Regions from separate parts of the Lysinibacillus sp. FSL K6-0075 genome, predicted to be linked through region 2. Evidence: a T-box and tRNA genes for the amino acid it is inferred to sense, from the RefSeq annotation. Region 2 holds a T-box; the other holds one or more tRNA genes.
What was found. A T-box is a leader RNA that pairs with one kind of tRNA and senses whether it is charged. The one in region 2 lies ahead of argS (arginine--tRNA ligase), so its partner is inferred to be a tRNA-Arg.
Positions count from the first base shown of each region.

Region 1: it encodes a tRNA-Arg, which carries the amino acid that the T-box ahead of argS (arginine--tRNA ligase) is inferred to sense. The anticodon was not compared.

Region 1 covers NZ_CP151947.1:4,062,408-4,078,150, forward strand. The annotation lists gene MHB65_RS20260 (glutaredoxin family protein) at 10-243, opposite strand; gene MHB65_RS20265 (S9 family peptidase) at 549-2,822, opposite strand; gene MHB65_RS20270 (TPM domain-containing protein) at 2,971-3,720, opposite strand; gene MHB65_RS20275 (LemA family protein) at 3,720-4,301, opposite strand; gene MHB65_RS20280 (spore coat protein) at 4,435-5,049, shown strand; gene MHB65_RS20285 (amino acid ABC transporter ATP-binding protein) at 5,137-5,859, opposite strand; gene MHB65_RS20290 (amino acid ABC transporter permease) at 5,856-6,566, opposite strand; gene MHB65_RS20295 (basic amino acid ABC transporter substrate-binding protein) at 6,654-7,451, opposite strand; tRNA gene MHB65_RS20300 (tRNA-Arg) at 7,951-8,025, opposite strand; gene clpP (ATP-dependent Clp endopeptidase proteolytic subunit ClpP) at 8,330-8,920, shown strand; gene MHB65_RS20310 (HPr family phosphocarrier protein) at 8,975-9,232, opposite strand; gene whiA (DNA-binding protein WhiA) at 9,345-10,292, opposite strand; gene MHB65_RS20320 (YvcK family protein) at 10,358-11,353, opposite strand; gene rapZ (RNase adapter RapZ) at 11,358-12,251, opposite strand; gene MHB65_RS20330 (8-oxo-dGTP diphosphatase) at 12,261-12,728, opposite strand; gene trxB (thioredoxin-disulfide reductase) at 13,077-14,021, opposite strand; gene MHB65_RS20340 (tetratricopeptide repeat protein) at 14,184-15,707, opposite strand.
Region 2 covers NZ_CP151947.1:2,443,298-2,459,040, forward strand. The annotation lists gene MHB65_RS12005 (DinB family protein) at 146-616, shown strand; gene MHB65_RS12010 (TetR/AcrR family transcriptional regulator) at 697-1,254, shown strand; gene fabF (beta-ketoacyl-ACP synthase II) at 1,283-2,518, shown strand; gene MHB65_RS12020 (amidohydrolase family protein) at 2,709-3,455, shown strand; gene MHB65_RS12025 (metallophosphoesterase family protein) at 3,518-4,237, opposite strand; gene MHB65_RS12030 (ATP-binding cassette domain-containing protein) at 4,384-5,988, opposite strand; gene MHB65_RS12035 (FAD-dependent oxidoreductase) at 6,585-8,471, shown strand; gene MHB65_RS12040 (MFS transporter) at 8,490-9,677, opposite strand; gene MHB65_RS12045 (metalloregulator ArsR/SmtB family transcription factor) at 9,802-10,101, opposite strand; T-box leader at 10,215-10,434, shown strand; gene argS (arginine--tRNA ligase) at 10,479-12,152, shown strand; gene MHB65_RS12055 (MFS transporter) at 12,283-13,464, shown strand; gene MHB65_RS12060 (hypothetical protein) at 13,713-14,816, shown strand; gene recQ (DNA helicase RecQ) at 14,824-15,743, shown strand, end outside.

The sequences.
Region 1 (15,743 bases), 1.6 Mb from region 2:
TTCAGTAAATTAACTGCCTAATTGCTCCATCAAGGTGGCATAATCTAAATTACCATACTGGATTACGACACCATCCTTCTCAACTACAGGAATCATTAGCATATATTTTTCATGTATGCGATCATCTTGCTCAATATCAATCACATCAATTTCAAAGGGAACATCTTCCTGAACAAGCTTTAATGTCTGTAATCCTTCTACACATAAAGGACAATTTGCCCGACTAAAAAATTTAATCTTCATAGATAGCACCTCCCATCTTTATTATAAACGAAAGTACAATGAAGTTATGGCTACTATTCATTGACGATTTATATTTTGATGGATGACGCCTCTAGAATGTTTTTACCAGAATTTAAAAAGCATAATCTTATTCGTTTCAGTATTTCTCAAGTGGATGAACAATAAATTTATAATGGTATTGAGGAACTGGCTCTGTATATTTCTCCATTTGATCGTAAGAAACGCTAGACAAACTCTATTCACCTTATGTAATTAAAAAGGCATTGATTGTGAGCAAGCTACACATCAATGCCTTTCGTTTCAGATTATTTTAAATGACTATCGAAAAATTTCACCATGGCATTATAGAATTCAATTCTATTTTCTTCGTTAGCGAAGCCATGTCCTTCATTATCTTTTAGCATGTATTCTACATCGACACCTCTAGCACGTAAGGCTTCCACAATTTGATCGGATTCTGCTTTGTTCACACGTGGGTCATTTGCACCTTGAGCGACAAATAATGGTGTTTTGATTTTATCTGCATGGAAAACAGGTGAAACAGCTGTTAATAATTCTTTGTCCTTCTCTGGGTGACCTACGCGCTCATAAAACATGTTACGCATAGTTTCCCAGTAAGGTGGGATGGTATTTAATAACGTGAATATGTTAGATACCCCTACATAATCAACTGCTGCAGCATATAAATCAGGCGTATACGTAATACCAGCTAATGTTGCATAACCTCCAAATGATGCACCATAAATACCGATGCGATCAGGGTCTGCAATGCCTTGGTCAATTGCCCATTGGACACCATCTGTAATATCATCTTGAATTTTCAGACCCCATTGCTTATTTCCAGCTTGAAGGAACTCTTTACCATAGCCAGTTGATGAACGGAAATTCACCTGTAGCACTGCATAGCCACGATTAGCTAACAATTGTACTTCTGGATTGAAGCCCCACATATCACGTGCCCATGGTCCACCATGTGGATTGACAATAAGAGGGAGATCTTTCACTTCTTTATTTTTCGGTAAAGTTAAATAGCCATTAATTGTTAAACCATCTCGGCTCTTATAAGAAATTGGATGCATTTCAGCAAGTTCATTCGGATTTAACCAAGGACTTAAAGTGGCCAATTCTGTTAATTCATCTGTTGTTGAATCGTAGTAATAATATTTTCCATAGACAGTATCACTTGAAACACTCACAATAAATTTTGTCATTTCTTTATTGTAATCATTGATACCAAGCTCACTTTCATGCACATTCAGCTTGCTTTGAATTTTACGGAAAAGCTTTTCAAAGTTCTCGTCAAAGAATTGATAATGTGGTTTATCTGTTATATATGCACCATATAGCAATTTATCGTGTTCAGCACTATATAAGACACCCGAAACATCTACTTGATCATTAGACATAATGACTTCTTCATTACCTTTTAAGTCGTATTTCACCACTTCTACTTTATCTCTACCTTTATTTGATGTAGCATAAATGTATTGATTGTCTTTAGAAAATGCTAGTGGCATTACTTCATCGCCAGCTTCCATTTCAATAAATGGCTTGAATTCATCCTTTTCCGAATCTCTATAAAGAATCGTTCCTTCCACACCATCTGAAGCTACGGCAATTCGCACATTTCCATTGCGATCTGCTAGCCAGCTCGTAATATTACCAGGATTTTTTGCAACATGAGTTGTTTCACCAGTCTTTACATTCAGCTTGTAGACATCAAAAACTGTTGCATCTTCCTTATTCATCATAATAAGTATTTCATCTTTAACACCTTGCAGACCACTTAATATGCCAACTGTGACGTTTGGATATGGTGTTAAATCTTTTTCCTCAGCGCCATTAAATGTCGTAGAATAAATATGGAAGTTTTCATCTCCACCTTTATCCTTTAAATATAGTAAATTATTATCTTTCCAGAAAAATCCTGCAACATCACGATCTTTTGAATTAGAAACACGAACGGGCTCACTATCATCATTCATCTTTTTCACGAAAACATTGGATCTGTTCTCCCAAGCAGAGGAAAAAGTAATGTAATTGCCATCAGGTGAAAGTTCATAACCAAAGTTCCCAGGATTCTTCATAAAGTCTTCAACTGAAATTTCCTTTACACCTTCATGATTGGAACCATTTTTTTCTTGTTTTGCATTGTTTAAAATTTTTACTGCATCTTGTTTTGATATTGCTTCACTACTTAATGATAAGCCATTAAATAAACCAATTTTATTGGCTTTCTCTAAATACTCAGCAAGTGAAGCCTCTTTTTCTTCTTTATTTAACGCTCTTACTAAAATTCGAGCCGCTTCATCATGTTTAATCGTCAAACTTAAATCTGTGAATTCCCCAGCCTTTACCCATTTATCAATAATTTGTTGACGCATTGAATCTGAGCCGTGCTGGAATGTTAAAGTTGTTACAGCTAAATTCAAAAATTCCTGCGCTGTCAATCGTTCTTCTTGTGCTATCACGGTGCTAGTTGTTTCGTTGGCAGCACGAACTTCTTGCATTGTTGCAGGTATAACGACAGAGGTTGTTAAAATAATTGCTAACGATGCAGATAAAAATCTTTTTTTCAAAAATGATTCCTCCCTATATCAGTTTACGTTATATCGATTGTCGATATATTTAAATTATAACAATTCTAGCATTATTGTCAATAATTGAGAGAATTTAATTGATTCATAATGAAAGCGAACTAAACAAATTAGTTCGCCACTACCCCTATTAAAATTTCCGGCTTGCTCCTCCGCCGGCGGAAGTTCCTCCACCAAATCCGCCAAAGCCACCTCTACTTGAACGTCCTCCACCAAAGCCACCTGGATAGCCTCCATAGCCTCCACTGCGAGGACCTCCGCCGCCTTTCGAAAAGAACGAATAAATAATAATGACAACGATAATGATTAAGATTATTAACCAAGTGGGCATGTCTTCCCCTTCGGTTGTATGTGCTGGTAATTCACCGCTCCAATTATACTCTTGGGCAACAGCTCGAAAAACTTCAGTATAGGTCGCTTGGAATGCTTGATCTAAATTACCCGTACTTGCCGAAGGATAAAAGGCATTATCTAAAATGCGTCCTAATTTACCATCTGGTAATGCTCCTTCTAAGCCCTGGCCCACAGCGATTACAACGTCGTTATTCCCTTCCCCTTGACCAAAAGTAGTTAAAATCAAGACACCGTTATTTTTCTCCTTATCACCTATGCCCCATGACCGAATCAATTTTGTTGCATACATCTTTGGCTCTTGTCCATGAAGACTATCAACTGTGACTACCATGATTTCAGCACCTGTGCCTTGATCCAATTGCTCTGAATAATGATTTAACTCTTCTTTGACATTCGCTGAAATTACATTGGCAAAGTCATGTATATACGTATTTTTCATGGGTGACGGCATAGCTGCTTTCGTTATATCCGAGAAAAAAAGAAGCACCGAACAAACGATGATCATCTGTACAATGCAACGCTTCATTAATGTGTACCTGATTGACTAAAGTTGATAGATGGTGCTTTGTCAGCTCCTGCTGCGGCTTTAAAGTATTCTTTTTGTTCGAAGCCAAACATCCCTGCCATCAAATTACCAGGAAAACGTTTAACATGTTTATTGAATTGCTGCACCTCATTATTGTAATCCTCACGTGCTACCGCCAGGCGATTTTCAGTACCTGCTAGCTCATCCATTAACTGACGGAAGTTTGCATCTGCTTTTAAGTTTGGATAATTTTCCACAACGACTAGTAAACGACTAAGAGCGCCCGTTAATGCATCATTGGCGACAGCTTGCTCCTCTGGTGAGCTTGCACTCCCCATTTGGGCACGCGCCTCCGTAATACTCGTTATCACCTCTTGCTCATGATTGGCATAGCCTTTCACAGATTCCACCAGATTGGGAATCAAATCATAGCGACGTTGGAGCTGATTTTCAACTTGTGCCCATTTAGAATCAACATTTTCCTCGGCTGTCACCAGGCTATTATATTTAGGTATGAATAATAAGGCGATTACAACAAGAATAATGACAATTATTCCAATTGGTCCAAGCAACTTTTTCAATTTTAAGCCTCCTTGACTTGCTTTTCCTTCTATCATTAGTCTACATTTTTACCTTTACATTTATACCGTATGAAATTGAATTGACTCGACATACTAAATACTGCAACAAAAAATTATTGAGGAGGCGTTTTTTTTGTCACAATCGTTTTACAACGAATCATCAAATCAAACAAATTTCAACCAACAGCATAGCCTAAATCATGGTGGCCATGAAATGATGGACATGCATGAAACAATTGGCGAAATTATTGCAGGTATGAACCAAGCCATTATTTTGCGTCCCCATGTAAAAGACCCTGAACTACTCAACATTTTGGATCGTCAATATAATTTCACTCTAGGTATGTACAATACAATCGTAGAGTCCTTTAAAACAGGGCACGATCCATCTGTTCCAACAGGACGTTACCAAATGGAAACAGGAAATGACTTCAAATATGGCTTAAATCCTGGTCAACCGAAAAAGCCAATGCAAAATGCTAATGAAATAAATGATGAAGCCATTTCTGGATTCTTACTTGGTGCTCAAAAAGGGGCAGCAAAATGTATGACAACCGCTGCGTTGGAGACAACAAACCCTGTTGTTCGTCGCGTTGTTGCAGATAGTATTCCTAACTGCATTGAAATGGGATACGAATTATCCATTTATCAAAATAAACATGGCTATTATCAGGTGCCTCAGTACTCCCAACAGGATATGCAAACGATGCTAAATGCATACGACACAACATCTAATCCCCTTCATTAAATATGAACAGTCCATGGTGAATACTCATCATGGACTGCTTTTTTTAGCACAAAAAAGCGAACGAGCACGTCGTTCGCTTTTTCAGCTTTATAATACTTTTCCTAAAAACGCCTTTGTTCGATCGCTTTGTGGATTGCCGAATAGTTCCTCTGGAGAACCTTCTTCTACGATATAGCCTCCATCCATAAAGACTACTCGATCGCCTACTTCACGAGCAAAGCCCATTTCATGCGTCACAACCACCATTGTCATCCCTTCAGCCGCTAGATTTTTCATAACATCTAGCACCTCTTTTACCATTTCAGGGTCAAGTGCTGAAGTTGGCTCGTCAAATAAAATAGCTTTTGGCTTCATAGCTAAGGCACGAGCAATTGCCACACGCTGCTGTTGACCACCCGATAACTGCTCAGGATAATTATAGGCCTTGCTATCGAGTCCAACTTTTTTTAATAGCTCATGTCCTAGTTCTTCTGCGTTTGCACGACTCATTTTACGAATTTGCATAGGTGCCATCGTGACATTATCGATAACAGTCATATGCGGGAATAAGTTAAATTGTTGAAACACCATGCCCACTTCTGCACGTATTTCATTGATATTCGTTTTAGGATCATTAATCTTTACATTTTCAATATAAATAGCACCATCTGTTACTTCTTCTAACATATTAATGCATCGTAGAAATGTACTTTTTCCTGATCCAGATGGCCCAATGACACAGACAACTTGTTTTTCTTGAATTTCATAATCGATTCCTTTTAATACTTCAAGCTTACCAAAGTACTTGTGTAGGTTTTCAATTTTTATCATCTTGCTTCCCGCCCTTCTACCTTAGCTTTACGAGGGACATAACTATTGCTAAATCGTTTCTCGATAAATGCTACAACTTTCGTTACACCATATGTTAAAACTAAATACAATAATGCTGCAACGATATACGGTTCCCAGAAGCGGAAGCTTGCACCAGCTACTACCTTACTAGCATATAAAATATCTGGTGCGGCAATAACTGTTACGAGTGAAGAATCTTTTAATAATGCGATGAATTCATTCCCTAATGGTGGGATCATACGTCTAAATGCTTGAGGTAAAATGACCTTACGCATCGCTTGGTTATGTGTTAACCCAAGAGAGCGTGCAGCCTCCATTTGCCCTTTTGCAATACTTTGAATCCCTGCACGGAAAATTTCTGCATTGTAAGCAGCGCAGTTTAAAATAAGCGCTGTAATCCCCGATACCATATAACCTAAAGAATGACCAAAAATTGTTGGAATAACTGCTAAGTGAATTAACAAGATTTGTACAAGCATCGGTGTTCCACGGAATAAATCGATATATAGTTTAGATGGCCAATAAATCCATTTTTTACTCGATAATTTTCCAAGACCTAAAAATAGCCCTAATAGAATACCGCCAAAATAACCACTAAGTGTCAAAATAAGTGTTACGCCAATACCTCGTATAAACATATCTCGGTAGTTCCAGACAATGTCCCAGCGTAAGTCAAAGATGTCCATCCGAAAACCCCATTCCCCTTTAAATTACGAATAATAAATGAGCCGCTAGCACAATTACTATGTTAGTAGCATCATGTCATTCATTTGTTACTCAAAATCAGTGCCCGTAATTTCTTTTAATTTACCGTTTTCTTTAATCTTTTTAAGACCTTCATTTAATTTATCTAACAATTCTTTATTCCCTTTTTGAACCATGAAGCCATAGTATTCTTTATCGAATGCGTCATCTTCAATTACTTTTAGTTTTTGATCTGGATGAGCTTTCATATATTCATAAACTACCGCATTATCTCCGATAGCTGCATCAACATTACCATTTAGCATCTCTTGAATCGCGATTGGCTGACTTTCAAATGCCATAATATTTGTACTTGCTTCCCCTTGTAGCTTTTTCGCCGCCATATGACCAGTAGCATTAATTTGTACTGATACTTTTTTATCTTTTAATTCATCAAGAGATTTGATTTTTGAATCTTCTTTCACAACAATTAATAATTGAGACTCATAGTATGGTTCAGTGAAATCAAATGATTCTTTACGCTCTTCAGTAATTGTGATTCCTGAAGCTCCGATATTTGTTTCACCATTTTTAATTGTTTGGAAAACTGGTTCCCACCCAATATTATTCCACTCAACTTCAAAGTCCATTTCATCTGCAATAGCTTGTAAAATATCGACATCAATCCCTACAATTTTCCCTGAATCGTCAACAGATTCAAATGGTGCAAAAGTGGCCTCAGTACCAACTTTGTATACTTTCTTGCCATCTCCGCCGTCTTCTGAAGGTGTACTACCAGAAGAAGCATCATCTTTTGTACCACATCCTGCAAGTGCTAATGTTAAAGCTGCGATAATCATCAGTAACATCCAACCTGTTTTTTTCATTGTATTTCCCCCTAGTTCGATAATTTTCCAAAATACGTATTATTTTTCGCAATTCGGAAATGTTAGACTATTAGGTCAATTATATTAACAATATAGTATTTAGACAACAACTTTTCGCATAAAACTAAATATTTTTTCATATAAATTTATAATTAATTCATATAATTTGAAAAAACATGTATAAATCACAAGAAATTAAACCTAAAACTAATATATATACAATGAGAACCATGCCAAATTTCGATAAATTTAGGCAAAAAAAAAGAATCCCCTCAGATAGGATTCTTTTTTTTCGACTATTGCTAGTCTCACGTACAGTATGTTCACTAAAAAATAATTTGGAGTTATTGCTTTTTTGAAGGTTTGAAAGGAATAAATAGGGGAATAATGCCAACTAGGACAGTATTCACTTTATTCTTCCTCTCGATCTCCAGTAAGCAGGCTGCTAAACTACTTATTAGGAGATGAGCTATTACAGTATATCAATTCATCAGTAAAATGGCGCCCTCGGAGGGAATCGAACCCCCAGTGCAAGAACCGGAATCTTACGTGTTATCCATTACACCACGAGGGCAAAAGACACAAAAAAAAAGTACTCACTCTAGGCTTACGAAAAGCATGATGTAGATAACCCTCATTTGAAGCATACCTGCAAAATAGTGTCCTGTACTTTAAACTTATAACCTTAATTATTATACAAGCCCATCCTATATAATTCAACCATAGAATGCAAAAACAATTTATTTTTTTAATTTCACTTTAGCAGGGTTAATATTTGACCTTCCCTGACTATAATGTGTATGATAAGGATACAGCTGAAATACAAAGGAAATTTTCAGTAAAGGTATTCGAATTTAGCTTTTTAAGGAGGATTTAACATGAATTTAATTCCTACAGTTATTGAACAAACAAGTCGTGGTGAGCGTGCATATGACATTTATTCACGTCTACTTAAAGACCGTATTATCCTTTTAGGAAGTGCCATTGATGACAATGTTGCTAACTCCATTGTCGCTCAGCTTCTTTTCCTACAAGCAGAAGATCCAGATAAAGATATCTCACTTTACATTAACTCACCTGGCGGATCCATTACGGCTGGTATGGCTATTTATGACACAATGCAAATTATTAAACCACAGGTACAAACAATTTGTATTGGGATGGCTGCATCAATGGGTGCTTTCCTACTTGCAGCTGGTGAACCTGGTAAACGTTTTGCTCTACCAAATGCTGAAGTGATGATTCACCAACCACTAGGTGGTGCACAAGGTCAAGCGACAGAAATTGAAATTGCTGCTAAACGTATTTTATTCTTACGTGAAAAACTAAATGGCATTTTATCTGAACGCACAGGTCAACCACTTGAAGTCATTGCAAGAGACACAGATCGTGATAACTTCATGACTGCTGAACGTGCAAAAGAATATGGCTTAATTGACCACATTATGCATCGTAGCGATAATAAATAAAAAATAAAAGGCATCACAGATTTTCTCTGTGATGCCTTTTGTGTTCAATGAATGTTAATCTTCATTTTCAATAATTGTTGCCAATGCTGTAACCGCTTGCTCAGCATCGTTACCTTCACTACTTAAAGTAACTTCAGTACCTTTAGCAACAGCTAAGCTCATGACACCCATAATGGATTTGGCATTTACTTTTTTCTCATCTTTTTCTAGAAAGATATCAGCACTAAAACGATTTGCTTCCTGCACAAATAGTGCTGCTTGTCTAGCTTGTAGTCCTAATTTTAATTTAACCTGGACTCTTCTCTCAATCATTCTCAAAACTCCCCTTCACTACCGTTCATCTATTAGTTTTATCTTACCTCACTTACTAGCAAAAGAACAATAAGCGATTAGCATGACATTCATACCTGAAAAGTATGATAACTTAACCACCTATTTTTTCACCGCGCCTTAATGCATCAGCAATCTCATCAATTTTTCTCAATCGATGGTTGACACCTGATTTACTAACCGTTCCACTAGATACCATTTCACCAAGCTCTTTTAATGTCACATCTTGGTATTCTACACGGAGACGTGCTATTTCACGAAGCTTCTCTGGTAGTTGATCAAGACCAATTGAATTTTCAATAAATCGAATATTCTCTACCTGCCGTAATGCTGCACCAATGGTTTTATTTAGGTTGGCTGTTTCACAGTTTACAATACGGTTGACACTATTGCGCATGTCTCGCAATATGCGAACATCTTCAAATTTCATCATAGCCTGATGTGCACCAACAATATTAAGGAAATCCGAAATTTTTTCTGCTTCCTTTAAGTAAGTCACAAAACCTTTTTTACGTTCGATTGTTTTGGCATTGAGTTCAAATTCATTCATCAAATCCATTAATGCTTCACCATGCTCTTTATATAAAGAATACACCTCTAAATGATAAGCTGATGTTTCTGGATTATTGACAGAACCTCCTGCTAAAAATGCACCTCTTAAATAAGCTCTTTTTTGGCCACTCTTTTGAATGAGCTTTCTTGAGATCGTATGGTTAAATTGAAAGTCGTCTGAGATGATTTCTAAATCAATTAACAGCTCACGCGCACCTTCTCTTACACGGCATATATACACATTATTTTTTTTCAGTCGCATTTTCTTACGAACCAGTAATTCCACATTGTACGGATACAATTTTTTCATAATCGTATATAGTCTTCTGGCAATTGCAGCGTTTTCGGTTTGCACGTCTAAGCTTAGTTGTTTATTTGCAAAGGATAATGAACCATTCATACGAATTAGGGCAGAAACTTCTGCTTTCATACAATGATTGTCCGCTTCTATTTGTGTTAACTCTTTTTTTGTTTCAGAAGCAAAAGACATATCACGCCCCCCTTTCAATCCTGATTTCTATGTATATGTTCATCTTACCATATACAATAAAGCCATTATGTTTCTATTATTGGTCCTCTTACTTTTTGATGGTAAATATCAGCATAATCTACCAGCCATTCTGCAACATTCGCAGCATTATGCCGAACCGTGCCATCTGGACGAATTGTAGCAATGTCTCGTTTAATAACTTCTAATCCCATGCTTTCAAGCTTTGCTACGTCAAATGTCACTGGTTCCGCTCTTTCTTCTTTATACAGTTCTTTTACAGGGTTAGGGAGTTCTTCATCATTTACTAAAATGGAATCGATAAAGTCATGGCCAACATGCTTATGTATAGCTGTTACATGATCGCCTGCTGTATAAGAAATGGTTTCACCCTTTTGTGTCATTAAATTACAAACATATATTTTTCTTCCTTTAGCCTTAACAACTGCTTCTCCTATCTCCTTAACAAGCAAATTCGGAATAATGCTTGTATACAAGCTTCCTGGTCCTATTAAAATATAGTCGGCACGAAGTATAGCACGAATAGCTTCTGGTAACGGTTGCACATTTTCAGGTACTAAAAAAACGCGATTAATGCGTTTTGTCGCTGTCGGGATTTTTGATTCGCCCTCAATAATTGAACCGTCCTCAAGCACAGCATGTAAGGCGATTTTTTTATTAGCAGCTGGTATTACTCGACCATGAACTTTTAAAACCTTTCCCATCTCACTAATAGCATGACTGAAATCTCCAGTAATGTCAGTGAGTGCCGTAAGCATTAAATTCCCTAAGGAATGACCTCGTAAATCTTCAGATGCTGAAAAACGATATTGAAACATTTGCTCTACAAGGGGCTCAATATCTGATAATGCTGCAATTACATTGCGTACATCCCCAGGTGGTGGAATATCATAATCATCACGTAAACGCCCTGAAGAACCGCCATCATCTGCTACTGTCACAATAGCAGTAATATCAAATGGGTGGTGCTTCAGCCCGCGAAGTAACGTGGAGAGCCCTGTGCCACCACCAATTACCACAAGCTTTGTTTGCTTTTTCCCCATTCACTCATTCCTTTCTACGATTAATATCACGATGCGTAATAACCGTATTTTCCTTGCCCGCAAAATATGCCCCAAAAAATTCTGCTAATGTCACGGAGCGATGCTGGCCCCCAGTACAACCAAAAGCAATAACAAGCTGTGATTTGCCCTCTTGTCGATAGAGAGGAATCATAAAGTCTAATAAATCCGTTAGTTTTTGTATGAGGATTTGCGTGTCTTCCAAAGCTAAAACATAAGAAGATACCTCTGTTTGAAGACCCGTTTTTGGACGTAGCTCCTCCACATAATATGGGTTTTTAAGAAAACGAACATCAAACACTAAGTCCGCATCAATCGGCATACCATGTTTAAAGCCAAAGGACATAATGTTAACGGTAAAAATAGTATCTGCCTCACTCGCAAATTCTTTGACAATTTTTTCACGCAATTGCTTTGGTTTCATATTAGATGTGTTATAAACAAAATTAGCACGGCCCTTTACTTCAGATAAAAGTACTCGTTCCTGTTTAATTCCATCTAGAGGTAAACCGTTCACTGCTAATGGATGGGCACGTCTTGTTTCTTTATAACGTCTGACTAATGTGGCATCATCTGCATCTAAAAATAAAATACGAGCAACAATATCGCCTTCTTTTAGTATATGGTCCAATGCGCCAATTAGAGCATCAAAAAAGTCGCCTCCGCGCATATCCATTACTGCCGCAATTCGGGTACTGTTTTTACCAGAATCTCTCAGTAAAGTTAAAAAAGTTGTAAGTAACGCAGGTGGTAAATTATCAATACAGTAATACCCTAAATCCTCAAAGCTTTGAATAGCTACAGTTTTCCCAGCCCCAGACATTCCTGTAATAATAACCAATTCATGTGTACTTTGTTGGCCTTCAACCACCACTGTCATGCAACTCCTTTATTGTTCTTTTGAAATTTGTATTTTCTGATGAAGTAATTCAAAATTCGTTGTATAGTCAAACGTGCCATACTGAATGCCTGATTGCGAAACAGCAAATTGTAAATTAGTTCGATCTCCTTCAGCCATTGGCAAATGTGCTAAATCCTCTACTGGGTGCCATGCAAGCTTGCCTTCTCTTGTTTCTTCGAATGGTATACCTTCTACATCCTTTGCAACAAATGTATAGAGCATCCATTCATCCACTACATCATTGTTTTCTTTAATGACCATCGTATAAACACCCTTTAAATGAACATGTAAAGGTGTAACATTTGTCTCTTCTTGAAACTCACGTAAAGCAGCCTCAAAGATTGACTCGCCGCTCTCCATTTTCCCTCCTGGCGCTACATACCAGCCTCGTCTTGGTTTCTGAAGTAATAATACTTTACCGTCTTTTACGGCAATTAAATTTGCAATTCTTTGCATAGGCACACCTCTAATCACTTTTGCATTCTACTCTTCATTATAACAAGACCTTGTAAGATTTGTCCTCATTTACAACTCTTGTACGCAGACAATTAACAATTTAGTTTTATTCAAAGATAACCATTTTATCTTGGGCGAAATTTACATTTTCCCTGATAGGATTATTTGATTTTTTACACATAAAAAAGTAGGTTGCTCCCACCTAATGGAGGCGGAAACAACCTACTAAACAAAATAAAAGGGGGATTGCTAATTACATTTTTAATGATACACCTTTTATATGTCATACAAGTTACAGCAATATTAAAACCACATTAAAATTGTATTTTTTACCTTAAAATAGCCATGTTAGGCATTAATTTTCTCTAATAACTCTTCTACATAATGTTGAACAGCTTGCGCGGCAATACTACCGTCACCAGTTGCTGTTACAATTTGACGAAGTGATTTTTCACGAACATCTCCAGCTGCAAAGATACCTGGGATTTTTGTTTCCATCGTGTCGTTTGTCAAAATATAGCCAGCATCATTTAAGATGCCTAATGACTCAAATGGTTTAGTTAAAGGTAACATACCAATATAGACAAAGACGCCATCTGTTGCAAATTCAGATTCCGTACCATCGACAGTTGATTGTAGCGTTACACTGCCAACTTTACCATTTGCTTCATTGATTTCTTTTACAGTTGCATTCCAAATGAAATCAATTTTTTCATTGGCAAAGGCACGATCCTGTAGAATTTTTTGTGCACGTAATTTATCGCGACGGTGGACAATTGTCACTTTATCAGCAAAGCGAGTTAAATAGACACCCTCTTCAACAGCCGAATCTCCGCCACCTACGACAACTAGATTTTTTTGTTTAAAGAATGCACCGTCACATACTGCACAGTAGCTGACACCACGGCCACCAAGTTCTTTTTCACCAGGCACGCCCATTTTTTTATACTCAGCACCAGTTGTAATAATAATGGCACGTGTTTTATATTCTTTTGCACCTGATTTAATTGTTTTATATTCTTCTCCATCGATGATTTCCGTTACATCACCATAGGCATATTCAGCACCAAATTTTTTAGCATGCTCAAACATTTTTGTAGAAAGCTCTGGTCCTAAAATTGTCTCAAAACCTGGGTAGTTTTCTACTTCTTCTGTGTTTGCCATTTGTCCACCAGGGATACCACGTTCAATCATTAATGTTGACAAATTCGCACGAGATGTATAGACAGCAGCAGTCATCCCGGCAGGACCTGCACCAATAATTACTACATCATAAATTTTTTCTTCCGACATAAATACTTCCCCCTAAACAGAATACTTTTTATCTTCATTCAACCAATAAGTGTAACGTCATCTATAGAAGAAGATCAATGACGCTAAGGAAAAATTGGTGATAGCGTTAGTATGTTCATCGTATGTGAAAGTATAAAGTTATTCAACTATGTTGCTCACACATTAATTATGACTGTTTGGCAAAAACGTTAAGATTTCGTCAATATACTTCGTTAAAGTAGATACCGATACTCCATATTGCTGTGCAATTTCCTTTTTTGTCACTTTGAGCATTTGTGAAGATCTGAATAAATAATCATTTGCTCCTGCAATTGCTGTTGGATTTGTAAAACGATAATTTTCTACTAAAGCTTGTTCACATAGCACAAACCACATTTGAAACATCGGGACAATTAATGATGATAGCTTTCCATATTGTTCTAATAAAATTTCTGAGACCTGTACTGCCCGTAAAAAGCTTGCTTCTACTTTGTTTTTCTTATCAAATTCATGTCCAAGTGCATAAGCCAAAAACAATTTCTCAAAAGAGCCTAATTGTTCAATATCAATCCATTTCGGATGGGCGATAATTTCTTGCTTATGCGCTGTACCTTTCAGTAAAAACAAACCAAAAATGCGCTCACTTGTATACGTGCTCTCTAATTTTTCAACAATAAAATCACGGTCGTGCTCCAACGCATCAAGTCCAAATTCATTTTCTTGTTGGCGCCAAGGTTCGAAGCCCTCTTTGTCTGGGTCTAGCTCTAGAAGCTGATCCCACGCACTTTTCGAAATTTCCTCATGACCTGAGAAATAGGCAGCATGTGACAACCAAAAGTAAAATCCTGCATCTCCTAAATAGCCTCTCTTTTGCATACTGCGCAACCATTTATAGGCTAATTCATACTGTCCGATTAAGGCTAATGTCGCACCAAGTTTATAACGATGCTCCCATGTATAGGGTTGAATTTTAACAAGGACATTTAACAGTTCTTGTAAATCCTCTTCATTTTTTTCATAATACGCAATCACCGTTAAATTGCATAATGCGTGTAGATTGCCCTTATTTTCACGTAGCACTGTATGCAAGAGCGCCTTAGCTTGCTCTTCTTCTCCAACATAAAAATAAGCGAGTGCTAGATTATTATAGGCTGACCAAAATGCTGGTCGATCTTCAATTAAATCTTCTAAAATAGTAATAGCTTCTGGAAAATCTCCCTTTTCCATACAACGACGAGCTTGTTCCTGACGATATAAATCCTCACCAGATCCTTCAAGCTCTTCAAAATCATCTTGCTCAAAAGCGACAAACTCTAATATTTCTGCTGCTTCATCAGCATAAGCACCCTCAGGTTCTAGCTTTAAATATTCTTCTGCAAAGCGTTTAGCATCATGCATGATGCCCACACATCCTGATACTTCTGCCATATAAAATATGATTTCTGGATTATCTGGATCAAGTTGATAGGCACGACGAAGCAGATCATACGCTTCCTCAAAACGTTGACCTTCTAACTCTACTATGGCTAACTGCAAGATAATCATTGGATCGTCGGGACTTAAATCTACCGCACGCTGTAAATATTTATAGGCTTTATTCATTTGTCCACTGTTCATTGCTTGAATTGATTTCTTATAATAATAGTCGCCTGTTGGAATGAACGACACTATATTCGATTGAGTCTCATTTTGACGTTTCTTTTCCAATATATTTCCTCCGAAACAAGAAATAAGGAACGTATT
Region 2 (15,743 bases):
TCATTATACGTGAATGGAGGGCGTTATACGAATGAAATGAGAAATTAATTTCATAATAATATTATGTAAACTGCATACTAGAAACTTGTAACAGAATGGAAAATTAACTATGATAGAAATGAAGTTAAAAATGGGGGGCAAAGATATGTATAGACAAGTAGATGATTTTTTACAAGAATGGTCAAATGCATCGAAGGGAACACTGCAAGTATTACAGGCTTTAACAGATGACAAGCTAGCGCAAAGTATTGTAGAGGGTCATAGTACACTTGGCTGGTTAGGTTGGCATTTAGTTGGGGCGGCTGGTTATTTTAGCTATCTAGCAGGGTTAAAAGTGCCAATGATTCGTCAAGAAGATCCTGTACCAGCGACTGCAGCTGAGATTGTGACAGCCTATGAAAGCGTTGCAAATGGTATTAAAGAGGAAGTAGCTAAGCTTTCGAATGACGATTTACTAGAGGTAGTAAATGGCTTTACGGCACCCATGTCAAAAGGGGCTTTATTACGTGTATTAATCGACCATCAAACACATCATCGTGGACAAATGACGGTCCTGCTACGTCAAGCAGGCTTACCAGTACCTGGTGTGATGGGACCAACAAAAGAAATGCAATAACAACGCAAGCGGCAGATATATCGTTTATCTGCTGCCTTTTTTAAATTGACACTTACCTACTAGTAAGTTAGTATAAAGCCATGACAAATAGAAAAATGCAAATTATAGAATTAACATTGAAGAATATTCAGGAAAAAGGTTTCACATCATTTAGTTATGAGCATTTAGCAAAGGAGCTTGGCGTTACGAAGGCAAGTATTCATTATCATTTTGAAAAGAAGGGAGATTTAGGGATCGCTGTTTGCGAAAGAATTCAACAAGGGTTAGTAGGGGCTTATACACTGATTAAAGAGTCCACTATACCAGCTGAAGAAAAGCCTTTTGCCTTTATTATGCAGCGAGTAAAATTCCTTGAGCAAGATGGTGTTTGCCCTATCTCAGCTTTACAGGCAGACTATCAAGAATTACCGCAACCGATGCAAGAAAAACTTCAGCAGCTTAGCCAAATGGAAATCGATGTCTTTGTAGAGCTACTGAAAGATGCTAAACAACAGGGCGCCCTCCAAGCCACTAATGATTTGGAGGCACTAGCTGTATTCCTTATTTCAAGTACGAAAGGGGCATTACAATACAAACGCGTTTTAGGAGAAGCGTTCTTTCTCAAAATGCTGGCGCAATTACAGGAATTGTTAAAATAAAAAACGAAAACAAAAAGGAGCGATGTACATGGTACGAAGAGTCGTAGTTACTGGATATGGTGTTGTTTCCCCGTTAGGTAATTCAGTATCAGCCTTATGGGAGAATATAAAAGCAGGACAATCAGGGATTCAAAACATTCAAGGGGAGGCATTTAGCGGTATTAATACGCAAATTGCTGGGACGATCACGGATTTCGATGCAACGCAGTATATGGATAAAAAAGAAATCAGTAAGTATGATTTATTTGTACAATATGCTGTTGCCGCTTCCCAACAGGCCCTGACGCAAGCTAATTTAAATATGGAGCAGGTGGATAAGGAGCGTTTAGGCGTATACATTGGCTCAGGCATCGGGGGCATTGAGACGATTTTAGAAAATCATCAGGCTATGCTCGATAATGGGCCAAGAAAGGTGTCACCGTTTATGGTACCGATGATGATTAGCAATATGGCTGCTGGGATTCTAGCGATTAAAACGGGCTTTAAAGGGCCAAGCTTTTCCCCTGTTTCGGCCTGTGCGACAGGAAACCAGGCCATTGGAGAAGCATTCCTAGCGATTCGACATGGCTATGCGGATGGTATTTTAGCAGGTGGAGCGGAGGCACCCATCAATCCACTTAGCTTTGCAGGGTTCTCTCGTATGAAAGCCATGTCCACAAGAAATGATGCGCCAACAAAGGCTAGTCGACCATTCGATAGCGAACGAGATGGCTTTGTCATGTCTGAAGGGTCTGGCATTGTGTTCCTAGAGGAATATGAACATGCTAAACAAAGGGGTGCAACGATACTTGGTGAGATTGTTGGCTATGGTGTCACAACCGATGCTCATCACATTACAGCACCTGATTTTACGGGCGCTGCCAATGCCATGAAGCTCGCATTGAAAATGGGCGAAATCGATGAATCAGCTGTCGATTATATCAACGCACACGGCACAAGCACACCAGAGGGAGATAAATCTGAAACGAAGGCTATTAAAAGCGTTTTTGGTGACCATGCCTATCAATTAAAGGTCAGCTCCACAAAATCAATGACAGGGCATCTCTTTGGTGCGGCTGGTGGAATTGAAGCCATTATTACATTGAAAAGTATAATGGATGGCATCATTCCACCAACGATTAATTATGAAATGCCAGATCCCGAGTGTGATTTAAACTATGTACCAAATGAGGCGCTTCATCAATCCATCCACTTCGCTTTATCCAATGGATTTGGCTTTGGTGGTCATAATGCTGTACTAGCCTTTAAAAAGTATGAGGAATAAAGCAGTAGATTGTTGATAAAAGGATGGTATGAAATTGGATGTTCATACCATTTTTTACGTTTGTTCGATCATACTGCTAAGAGAAGGAGAATCGTAAATCAATAAGTTTTTCTTATGATAAATAAATAGAAATACGTATTTTTACTTATGTATATAGTGTGATAAATTGAAGGAAAAAGGGGGATGAATGATGAGAATTTTTGATGCCCATTTTCATATTATTGACTTTGATTTTCCGATTATTGAAAATCAAGGATATACACCACCAAGCTATGTAGTAGAGGATTATCAAAAGGATACAGTGAATCTCCACATAGCAGGGGGTGCCATTGTATCAGGGTCTTTTCAAGGATTTGACCAAGCCTATTTATTAAAAGCATTGAAACAGCTGGGTCCCGCATTTTGTGGGGTAACGCAATTACCTTATTCAGTTACGGATGATGAAATTGTTCATTTACATAACAATGGGGTAAGGGCATTACGCTTTAATAGTAAACGAGGTGGCTCAGAGGATTTATCGCAGCTAGATACCTTTGCACGAAGGGTTTATGAGTTGGTGGGCTGGCATAGTGAGCTCTATATCAATGCGAAGGAATTACCAGAGATAGCCGCCACCATTGAAGCTTTACCAGCCATCTCCATCGATCATTTAGGGTTGTCGGAAGAAGGGCTGCCACATTTATTAAAGTTGGTAGATAAGGGGGTACGTGTCAAGGCGACTGGCTTTGGTCGTGTGGAGCTAGATGTGAAACATGCGTTACAAGCGATTTATAACGTCAATCCAGATGCGCTCATTTTTGGAACAGATCTGCCGTCCACAAGAGCCAAACGACCTTTTCATGATGGGGATGTGGAATTGATTCAACAGCTATTTGATCAACAGGCTGCTGATAAAATTCTTTATAAGAATGCGCTGCAATGGTATTTCCAGCGTTGAATACCAAAAAAGAATCCATTTTGGCATTAAAATGGATTCTTCATTTTTGAATGGAGACGGTACTAAGCATTTCGATAGTTGGCAAACATAATTTCATTATAATATTGATCTAATTGGGGCATACCCAGCTCTTTTGCGCTCATTAGCTCAGCCTCACGGTCATATGGTACTCTAATAAATTGAATAGCATTGTTTGAATAGGTTCCATCTAGGATCGCATAGGAAGCGGAAGTTAGGTCAAGTGAATTACCGACACTCCCCACATTACAAAGAATTCCTTGTTTATATGTATGTAAAAAAGTTGTATGGATATCGCCATAGAACACAATATCAGGGCGTTTCTTGTAATGGATTGAATTGGTTACTTCATTATTTTCAAACATGGATAAACGCTTTTCAAGTGGATGACTCGGTAAGATACGTTCAAATTCACTTCTTGGAGATGCATGGAAAAATCTTATTAGCTGCCCATTTAACTCAAGGTCAATATGGAAGGGTAGGGATCCGAGGTACTGATAGTCTTTTGCTGTTAATCGATCTTTCAACCATTGGAGATAATCATTATCAGTAGGGGATTGAATAAATACGTCCCAATTGCCTCGAACGACTTGTTCGCAGTTCTGTTGGATAAGCTCTATACATGCAGATCCTTGAGGGCCTTTGCCGATTAGATCACCTAAACAAAAAATTCTTTCAATCTTTCTTAAGCGAATGTCTGTTAACACGGCCTCTAATGCCGTTTTATTCCCATGAATATCTGAAATAATTGCAATTTTCTTCACGAAGCTTCCCCCTCATCAATGCTATACTCTTTTATTCTATAAAAATCCTTTTAATCCTTTAAAAACCAGATAAACGCAAAAAGACATACATATTTAGCAAACAAAAAAACCCTCTACCAACATGGGGTAGAGGATTTTTGTAAAGCTTAGCTTAAGCCTTGGCTATCTTTCCACTCTAAAAATTCATCATATGTTAATTGCTTATCTAAAATCGAGCCGTCTTCACGGATTTCGATGACACGGTTAGCAATTGTTTGGATAAACTGATGGTCATGAGATGTGAAAATCATCGCGCCTTTGAAACGAATTAAGCCCTCGTTCAATGCTTGAATAGATTCAAGGTCAAGGTGGTTCGTTGGTTCATCTAATAAAATAACGTTTGCTGTCGCAAGCATCATTTTGGATAGCATACAACGTACTTTTTCGCCCCCTGATAGAACAGCAGGGGATTTTTTCACTTCTTCACCAGAGAATAACATACGTCCTAGGAAACCACGTAGGAAGCTTTCTGTTTCATCATCTGGAGAATATTGACGTAGCCATTCCACTAATGTTTTCTCAGAACCTTCGAAGTACTTGTCATGATCGTTTTCGAAGTAGCTTTGAGATGTCGTTACACCCCATTTAAATGTGCCAGCATCCGCTTCTTTTTCTTCCATTAAAATATCAAGAAGTGCTGTTTTTGCCATAGGGCTACCAAGTAAAACAATTTTATCTTCTTTGTTCAATGAGAAGCGAATGTCCTTGAATAATGTTTCACCTTCATTACTTGCCGTTAGGCCTTCTACTGTTAGGACATCATTACCGATTTCACGACCGATTTGGAAGTTGATGAATGGATATTTACGGCTTGATGGCTTAATATCATCCAGCTCAATTTTATCCAGCATTTTTTTACGAGATGTTGCTTGCTTCGATTTAGAAGCATTCGCAGAGAAACGTGCGATAAACGCTTGTAATTCTTTAATTTTCTCTTCTTTTTTCGAATTTTGGTCTTGTGCCATTTTTTGCGCTAATTGAGAAGATTCATACCAGAAATCATAGTTCCCTACATATAATTGGATTTTCGAGAAGTCCAAATCCGCAATATGTGTACATACTTTGTTTAAGAAGTGACGGTCATGGGATACAACAATAACTGTATTCTCAAAGTTAATGAGGAACTCTTCCAGCCATTGAATCGCCTTTAAGTCAAGGTGGTTGGTAGGCTCATCGAGTAGTAGCACATCAGGCTGACCAAATAGTGCCTGTGCAAGTAATACTTTGACTTTGTCAGAACCTTCAAGATCACCCATGAGCATGTAATGAAGATCATCTGAGATACCTAAACCGTTTAATAGTGTAGCCGCTTCTGATTCAGCTTCCCAACCGTTTAGCTCTGCAAATTCACCTTCTAGCTCTGCAGCACGCATGCCATCCTCATCTGAGAAGTCTTCCTTTGCATAGATAGCATCTTTTTCTGTTTTCACGTCATAGAGGCGTTTATTCCCCATAATGACTGTGTCGAGTACTGTATGCTCATCGTATTCGAAGTGGTTTTGTTTCAGGACAGATAAACGTTCGTCCTTACCCATCGATACATTCCCTTCCTGTGCTTCAATTTCACCAGAAAGGATTTTTAAAAATGTTGATTTACCAGCACCATTTGCCCCAATTAAACCGTAGCAATTGCCTGGTGTGAATTTTATATTTACGTCTTCAAATAGTTTACGATCGCCATAGCGAAGACCTACATTACTAACTTGAATCATGCAAGTTCCTCCTTTTTTCACAATGGCTCTAGTATAGCATGAAATATGTTCCATAGTCTATAAACATTATTAAATCAAGGTTTGGCGTTCTTTCCACATTTTTTGTTAATCATAAACTGAATAAAGATACAATAAAAAATTAAATTTGGTGTAACTTTCTGCGAGCGTGAGGCGTCTATATTGTAGTGTGATTAACTATTTTTGAAAAAGAATAGAAATTTTACATCATTTACCATGGGGATTTTAGTTGCTTCTTCACAAAGTTATCGTCTAAAATGATTCTGACTGTTTTTTTATGTCAAGTAAATCATCACTGGTGCCCACAAGCCCATCCCCGTTTTGAATGCCAGCTATTCGTTGCTCTTTCATTCATACTAGATTGATGTTGCTAAAGTTAGAATAAAAAACATCACAATCCTCATAAATGATTTCATTCATTTATCTTGATGATAATTTCATAGAGAATACTGTAAGCAAAAGCATTATTCGTTTGCGGTAATGATATGCCTGCATTCAACTAGGACATTCAGCCCTTGAGGCGGGAATGATGATTAAATAAACACATCGATGGAAATTTTAACAATTGGAGGTATATTATGGGTAAGGGCTTATTATGGACAGCCACTTGTGTAATAGTAGTTTTACTTGGGTTTGGTAGCTACTATTTTATTAAAGATATAACAAACTCTATGGCATACAATAAATTAGTGGATGAGTATAAAAAGCCAGAACCAATTGAACATATAGAGGCAGAATATGATGTCATCGTCATCGGTGGTGAACCAGAGGGTGTGGCTGCGGCGGTGGCTGCTGCACGAAATGGTGCGAAAACATTGCTGGTCGAAAAACGACAAGAGTTAGGTGGATTATTTACATATGGTATGCTGAATTTCCTCGACATTCCTCGTGATGGCCATAACAACTCGATTAGTGAGGGGATATTTAAGGAATGGCATGAGCTTGTTAGAGGGAAAGACGCTTTTGGCATTGTAGGTGCTAAGGCTGCCTTTAAAAAGCTGATCGATGAAGAGCCTAACTTAACCTTATCCGTGCAAACCGAGGTCGTGAAAGCGAATGTCAAACAACAACAATTAACGTCTGTGGAATTAAAAAATGAGTACGGTACATATGTTGTGACAGGAAAATCATTCATTGATGCCACACAGGATGCTGATTTTGCTGCCATGTCGGGCGTTCCTTTCTTTGTAGGTGGGGAAGATATTGGCATAAAGGATAAACGCATGGCTGTGACCTTAATGCTGCATTTAAAAAATGTCGATTGGGATGAAGTGAAAAAAGCAGCTAAATCCAATGTATTTGGCGGTGCCAATTTAAATCATACCGTTATGTGGGGCTTTACAAAGCTGCATGATGAATACAAGCCTTTGCAAGAGGGCACAAGGTTACGAGGGTTGAATTTAGCACGTGTAGATGATGAATATTTCATTAATGCCCTACAGATTTTTGGTATTGATGGCTTGAACGAGCCTTCAAAACAAGCGGCCATTGTCGCAGGGAAGAAGGAAACGCTACATATTCTAAAATATTTACAAGCAAACTTCCCTGGGTTTGAAAAGGCTGAAATTGTTAGCTATCCAGAAGAACTCTATGTACGAGAAACGAGACATATTTGGGCAGAGTATCAATTACCAATGGCTGACCTTTGGAAAAATAGTGATCAGTGGGATAGCATTGGGATTGCCTCTTATCCAGTCGATGTGCAAGCACAAACGCCTCATGATTACGGCTATGTGATTGCTGCACCAAAGCAATATGCCATTCCTTTCCGTTCGTTAGTACCAAAGGACATTGATGGCTTACTGGTAGTTGGACGCTCTGCAGGTTATTCATCACTCGCTGCTGGTAGTGCCCGCATTGTTCCTACAGGGATGGTGACAGGGGAAGCGGCTGGGACTGCGGCTGCTCTTGCACAGAAGCAGGATGTAACCTTTAGAGACATGAGCAAGGATAAAAAATTAATCACTACGTTACGAGAGCAATTGACTAAACAAGGTGCCTATGTCGATTCATTTTCTGTAGACTATCCATATCAAGGGGAATGGTATGATGAAGCCATTCAAACGCTCATTAATTATGGCCTTGTAGTGGGTGGCTATGATAATGACTTAAAAGTAGACAGTAAGGCGACAAAAATAAAGTTTGCTAAAATGTTAAAAGAGAGTATGCTCCGTGCTGGTGGAGAAAGTGCATCAGGAATGAAGGATCAGCTCGAAATTGTCATCAATAAAGTTTATAATCAAGGCGATGAAGCTATTGAACGAGATGAGCTAGCTCAGTATTTGGCTGATGTCCTCATCGGTGAATCCAATGCGACTAGCTGGGATACATTAGTTGAAAAAGGAATGGTCACGGAGCAGGTAGCCAAAAAAATCTCTGACAATAAGGAACTAAAATTAAAAGAGATGTATGCCATTATGGCTGATGTGATTCATTATGTAGAAAAGAAACACTCCTCTTCTTGAGGAATGTTTCTTTTTTTTCTATTGTCTATCCTTTTGATCCAATTGATAGCTTATATATGTTAGCACGGAAGCTATGAGTGCTAACATTCCACCAGCCCATGATAGTTTGTCTAGATTCCCCGTGGCAACAACAATCCCTCCAATTGCGGCACCTAATGCAATGCCCACATTAACGGCTACAGGGGTTAACGAGGATGCAAAGTCTTTGGCAGACGGGGAATACCTTTCTGCTAGATCCATGAAGTATAGTTGAACAGTTGCATTCACAGCATAAAGCATGACAGCCATTAACATAATACTCATGAGTCCCAGCCACGTGGAGGATAGCGTGAAATAGAGGGTAAATAAGATAATGGCCTGAAAGATGAATGTATAGCGCAATTTACTAAGACCGTTATGTTGAGCGATCTTGCCAGCTAAAAGATTGCTAAAGATTGAAAAAAAACCATAGATTAACAGAACAATACTTATATATTTCGTATCAATCCCAAGTTTGTTTTCTAAAATTGGCGTAATAAAAGTATAGATTGTGTATGTTCCAGCAATCGTAAAAACAGGAATGAAGAATGCTAGAATGATTTTAGGTTGCTTAAATAAACTTAATTGGTCTGATAGCGAACCTTTTGTTCCTTTACTATTCCGAGGTAGCACAAAGAGGCTGATGACAAAGGCAATCCCTCCTAATAGAGCCGTTAACCAGAATGTCATATGCCAATTACTCCATTGACCCACCATCGTTCCTAGCGGTACACCCATAACGTTGGCAATCGTAAAACCAGCAAATATTAAGGCAATGATAGAGGATCTTTTTTCCTTTGGCATACAATCATTTGCTAAAGACATAGATAATGCTGTTAGCACACCGCTGACAACAGCCGTAACAACTCTAGAAGTCATTAAAATACCATAGGAACTAGCTAAGGCACTTACGATATTTCCAAGTATAAAGATAGCAATGAACAGTAACATGAGTGGATATTTTGCAAATCTACTAACAAAAACAGTTAAGATAGGTGTACCAATGGCATAGGCAATCGCAAATCCAGAAACCAAGGAACCAGCAGTGGCAATGGTAATGCCTAAATCTGTCGAAACCTCTGTTAATAATCCTACAATGACAAATTCACTTGTTCCCATGACAAAAGTTAATAATGTTAAGGTAAAGGCTAAAATTTTATGTTTATGACTAAGTGTATTTTCTTTCATCAAATAATGACTCTCCTTTTATATTTATATATCGAGAATAATCGATATATTATGCGAAACCTAATCAATACAGCGTATCTATTTATCGTGAATAATCGATATAATAACTAAAACAGAGACCCAATTAATCATTTTGGGTCTCTGAGACAAGAAACGAAGCAATTTGATGAATCGTTTCTTCTTTTAATTTATAATATGTCCATTGACCATGACGAAAAGATTCGAGAAGTCCAGCTTTTTGCATCATATTTAAGTAGTGAGAAACGGTTGATTGAGAAGTTTTAGCTTTCTCTTGAATATCACCAACACACACGCCTCCTTCGATACTCACTTTTGGGAAATGTTTCTCAGGTTCCTTCAGCCACTGTAAGATGTTTAGCCTCGTCTCGTTTGATAGCGCTTTGAAAATTTCAATTGGTTCCATATGACGATAATATATCGAATTATCTCGATATGTCAATTGCTAAGTACCGTCATTTTACAGTAAAAATGGTTGACGCCAATAAGGAAGTCAGGTAATATATGTAAAAATCATAGAAAAAATCGATGAAAAAGAGAGTAATTGATGGGATGACTGGCAAGCGAGTTAGGGATGGTGTGAGCCTAATGCAGGGACCATGAATGAAGCGCACTTTGGAGAAGATTCTCGAACAAGTAGTAGAGAATAGCGGGGCGTCACCTCGTTAACAATGGAAAGTGGTCATGTCACATGGCAACTAGAGTGGTACCACGGGATTATCATGCTCTCGTCTCTAATTTTAGAGGCGAGGGCTTTTTTATTTGGACAGGAGGAGAATCAAGATGAATAAACAAATCGCGGACAGTATAGCAGTCGCATTAAATCAACAAATAACAGGAGAGGAAATATTGTCATTATTAGAAAAACCAAAAAGCTTGGAGCTAGGGGACGTGGCCTTTCCATGCTTTACTCTAGCAAAAGTGTGGAAAAAGTCTCCACAAAGTATCGCAGCAGATATAGCAAGTCAATTAAACCATGACAGTATCCAGCGTGTGCAAGCCGTTGGAGGCTATGTCAATATTTTTCTAGCTCAAGAAAAGGTGACGCAACAGGTGTTAAGCAAGATTCTGCGCGACAAGCAACAATATGGCACTATGCCAACAAAGATGGGAGCTGTCGTTTTGGATTTTTCATCTCCAAATATAGCGAAGCCATTCTCGATGGGACATTTACGTTCAACGGTCATCGGCAATGCCTTAGCAAATATTGCAGAGAAAAATGGCTATCAAGCCATTCGTATCAATCATTTAGGGGACTGGGGTACACAGTTTGGTAAGCTGATTGTTGCTTATCAACTATGGGGAAACAAACAGGCCATTTCAGCGTCACCGATTGAGGAGCTATTAAAGATTTATGTGAAATTTCATGAAGAGGCAGAGCAAGATCCAACACTGAATGAGCAGGCTCGTGCCGCCTTTAAAGCATTGGAGGACGGTGATGCAGAGGCACTGGCATTGTGGCAATGGTTCCGAGATGTGTCATTAGTAGAGTTTCAAACAATATATGAGCTGTTAGGAATTGATTTTGATGCCTTTACAGGTGAAGCCTTTTACAATGACAAAATGACACCGGTTGTGACAGAGCTAACAGACAAAGGGCTCCTCGTGGAATCAGACGGAGCGTATGTTGTGGAGATGGGGGAGATGCCTCCATGTTTAATAACGAAAACGGATGGGGCCACACTTTATGCAACGCGTGATTTAGCAGCCGCCCTGTATCGCCAACAGCACTACCAGCCCAAAAAGATGTTCTATGTCGTTGGTAATGAGCAGTCCCTCCATTTTAAACAGCTTTTTCAGGTCATCGAAAAAATGGGCTATCCTTGGGCAACGAATCTACAGCATGTCCCATTTGGCATGATGCTGAAGGATGGTAAAAAAATGTCGACTCGTAAAGGCAAAGTGGTGTTATTAGCAGATGTGCTAGCAGAGGCCATTGTGACGGCGAAGCGTAATATTGAGGAGAAAAATCCTCATCTTCCAAATAAAGAGCGAGTAGCACAGCAAGTGGGCGTTGGAGCAGTAATTTTTAATGATTTAAAATACCACCGCCTAAACGATATTGAATTTTCAATCGAACAAATGATGAATTTTGAAGGGGAAACAGGACCATATGTGCAGTATACGTATGCGCGTATTTGCTCCATTTTAGACAAAGCAAATGCACCATCTCAAGACATGATGTTCACACCATTAGGTGAGCAGGCTTGGCCGATTATCTTATTACTGGAGCAGTTTCCAAAAGCGGTAGCTATGGCTTTTGAGCAGGCTGATCCGTCCCAAATAGCGAAATATGCCTTACTACTGGCACGTTTATTGAATAAATATTATGCACAGCACAAAATATTAGCAGATGATGAACAACAAGCATCACGTCTCGCACTTTGTCATAGTGTGGCCATTGTCTTAAAAGAGTCTTTAGCCTTATTGGGTATTGAATCCCCTAAAAATATGTAATGAACATTAGCCATTTAAAAGCAAACGGTCCAATCATTGACCATCCATCGAAAACATGGTAAAAGGATAGAGGAATCGATGCAAGTTTTTCATAAATGAATGTTGCGTAATAGTAGAGAGGATCGAATAAATGGCTAAAAAACAATGGACCGTTTCACTCACCCTAGTGGTCATTAGTATATTTTTTGTAGCACTCAACATGAGACCAGCCGTAACGGGAATAGGACCGCTTTTTAATGTGCTGATGACATCGTTACATGTCTCGACTACAAGCATCAGCTTTCTTACATCCATCCCCGTTTTTTGTATGGGCTTGTTTGCACCTTTGGCTGTCCCGCTACAGCGAAAAATGGGCACGAAATCAGCTATCACCCTTTTAGTGACCCTCCTTGTTGTCGCCAATGGGCTACGCTTTTTCCAAGCAAGCTATTTCTTGCTCATCGTGACAAGCTTCGCAGCAGGCTTAGCGATTGCGATGATTGGTCCTATTTTAAATGCTTATATTAAGAAAAAGTTTCCCGAACGCTTCACGACAGTTGTCGGTATTTATTCATTCGGTATTGGCGTAGGGGCTACTTTAAGCGCAGCCTTAACCGTGACTTTTTATCAGGGGTTCGGTAATAGCTGGACAGTCGCCCTCGGCATGTGGTCAATACTCGCCGTAGTCGCGCTCGTTATCTGGCTATGGGCGATTCCATCCGGGCACAACGAGCAGCTGCAACAAGTAACTGCGACAGAACATGCCCGTAATCCGTGGACATCTAGACGTGCTTGGGTGATCCTCTTGTACTTTGGTTTACAAACGTCGCTCTTTTTCTCGATCATGTCATGGCTCACACCGCTACTACAGGATAAAGGCCTGTCATTAGAGGCAGCAAGTGCCATGTTGACCATAATGTCCGTTGTGCAAATGATAGGGAATATGACGGTGCCACTTCTCATGGAAAAATGGCCTAGTCGAATGGCCTGGCTACTAGTGCTAAGCTTTGTTGGCGTGATTGGATTTATGCTACTGTGGCTCACATCGGGTATTTACCTATGGCTGGCTATATTATTAATTGGCATTATGTTAAGTGGGCTATTTCCAATCGGTCTATTGTTGCCTCTTGATGAAGCCAAAAATGATCAGGAGGCCACGAGCTGGTCATCCATGGTGCTAGCAGGTGGCTTTATGGTAAGTGCGATTATCCCCATCCTAATAGGCGTTTGCAATGATTTAACAGGTAATCATACATGGACGTATCTGATCTTTCTCTTATTAATGCTTGGCATTTTGGCAACGACTGGACTGCTAAGAAAAAAAACATCGTAAGAGACATGTGTGACGTTGCACATGTCTTTTTTGGTGAAAATTATTTTGAGGGTATGATATCCTTCCATCCTCACAGCAAATTGCGTCTTCCATCAATATTAATAGGTAGAAAGAAATGAATTGAGCAAAGTAGCTGCATTTTTCTAATATTGATTATTTCATAATAGTATTATGTAAACTTGAAACATCCTCACGCCTTGATTATGATAGAGAAGAGAGAATGTTGAATAGAAAGTTTTGGTGAAGGTATGTATAAAAAGATGCTCGTTTTAGGAGCGACAGCTTTACTTGTAGCAGGCTGTGACAGTCAAATAGGTACAGGTTGGTTTCAAAATAAAAAGGCAGATGTGCAAACAGAGGGAGCGGTGACGAAGCAACAGGAAAAAATTGTGCCAGAGGTCAAAGTGATTGGAGAGCATGGTGTTGGTGCAGGTATTATTATCAAGCAACAGGATGATCAACTGTATGTTTTAACGAATGGCGCACTGGTGGCATCCAAACCTACTGCCCTTGTTCAATTTGGTGAGGACAAGCTGGTAGCAGCAACTATTCATGTCATGTCAACAGCCTATAATATGGCCATGTTACGAGTATCCTATCAAGCGGATGTGCAAGTGCCTAATCTCTATGAAGGTGAGCTCAATCAGCTAGCTGTTTATGTGAATGGTTTACCTTATACGATTCAAAAATACCAAGATAAGGTAGCGGCCTATTTTATAAAAGCAGAACAATCCATACCTCTAGGAAGCCCTGTCATGGAGGCTGAAAATGGAGCCATTGTCGGTCTTTATGTTAATCGACAACAGCAGGGAGAGTCCCAGCCATACATATTGCCTATAAAGGAATTTCAATCATCCATTGATGAATGGATTGACGAGGGCATGACAGCCAGTGTACGACTATCCCAATCGAAAAATTTATATCCCTATATCGAACAAGGTGATAAAGAAGCTGTACAGCAAGCAATCGAACAATATGGAGAAAATGTATTTGCCTATAATACCGATGAAATTAAGCTATTTTTAGATACGTTTCACAAGCATTTAAAGGGGGCAGTGACAATTCAGGATGCAAGTGTCATGAAACCCATTGTCGGGACAGAGGCGATACAGGAAACCTTGGCTAGTATGGTTGCCTACTATGCTTCCAAACAAGCCAAAATTCATTTCGCTGACACGGACATTCAGGATATTCGCGTAGAAGGACAGCGTCTCATCGTGCAAGCCAAAACGGAATATATGCTGACGAATGCTGCTGGACAGGAGGCACTTGCCTACTCCAACATGCTGTATGAGCTAGAAAAAAATGAACAGGGCGAGTACAAGCTACTTGGTCTCACAAATGAGGAGTGAATTTTGCATGGAGCAAGCAAGACAAATGCTACAGCATCATTTTGGCTATGAAACCTTTCGCCAAGGTCAAGAACAAATTATTGAACAAACATTACAAGGGCAATCAAGCCTTTGTGTCATGCCAACAGGTGGAGGGAAGTCCATTTGCTATCAAATTCCAGCGTTGATGCTTGAGGGGTTAACCATCGTCATTTCACCTCTGATTTCACTGATGCAAGATCAGGTAGAGGCTTTACGAACGGCTAACATTCCAGCAGCCTATATCAATAGTACGCTAACGGCACAGGAAGTGGATGAAACGATGCAACTTGCGAGTGCGGGTTATTTAAAGCTCCTCTATATTGCACCAGAGCGACTAGAAAGTACTACGTTTCTTCAAGCATTGTCGTATTTATCTGTGCCATTACTAGCGATTGATGAGGCTCATTGTATATCGCAATGGGGACATGATTTTAGACCAAGCTATCGTTCCATCCACAAGCTTTTTAAGCTATGGCCACAAAAGCCCACAGTTTTAGCACTGACAGCCACTGCGACGCCAGCAGTTTGTGATGATATTCGTCAATTGTTAGCGATTGATGAGCGAGCAACGGTCATGACAGGCTTTTCGCGTGAGAATTTGGCGCTTTCCGTGTTAATTGGCGAAAATAAAGAACGCTATATAAAAAATTATGTACAAAAAAATCAACAGGAAGTCGGCATCATTTACGCTGCCACTCGAAAAGCAGTAGATGCGATTTATGATATGCTGAGTCGCTCTGGAGAAGCCGTTGCAAAATATCATGCGGGTCTATCAGAGGACTTGCGAATGGCTGAGCAGGAGCGATTTTTAAAAGATGAGGCACGTATCATGGTGGCAACGAATGCTTTTGGTATGGGTATTGATAAAAGTAATGTGCGCTTTGTGTTGCATTATCAGATGCCTCG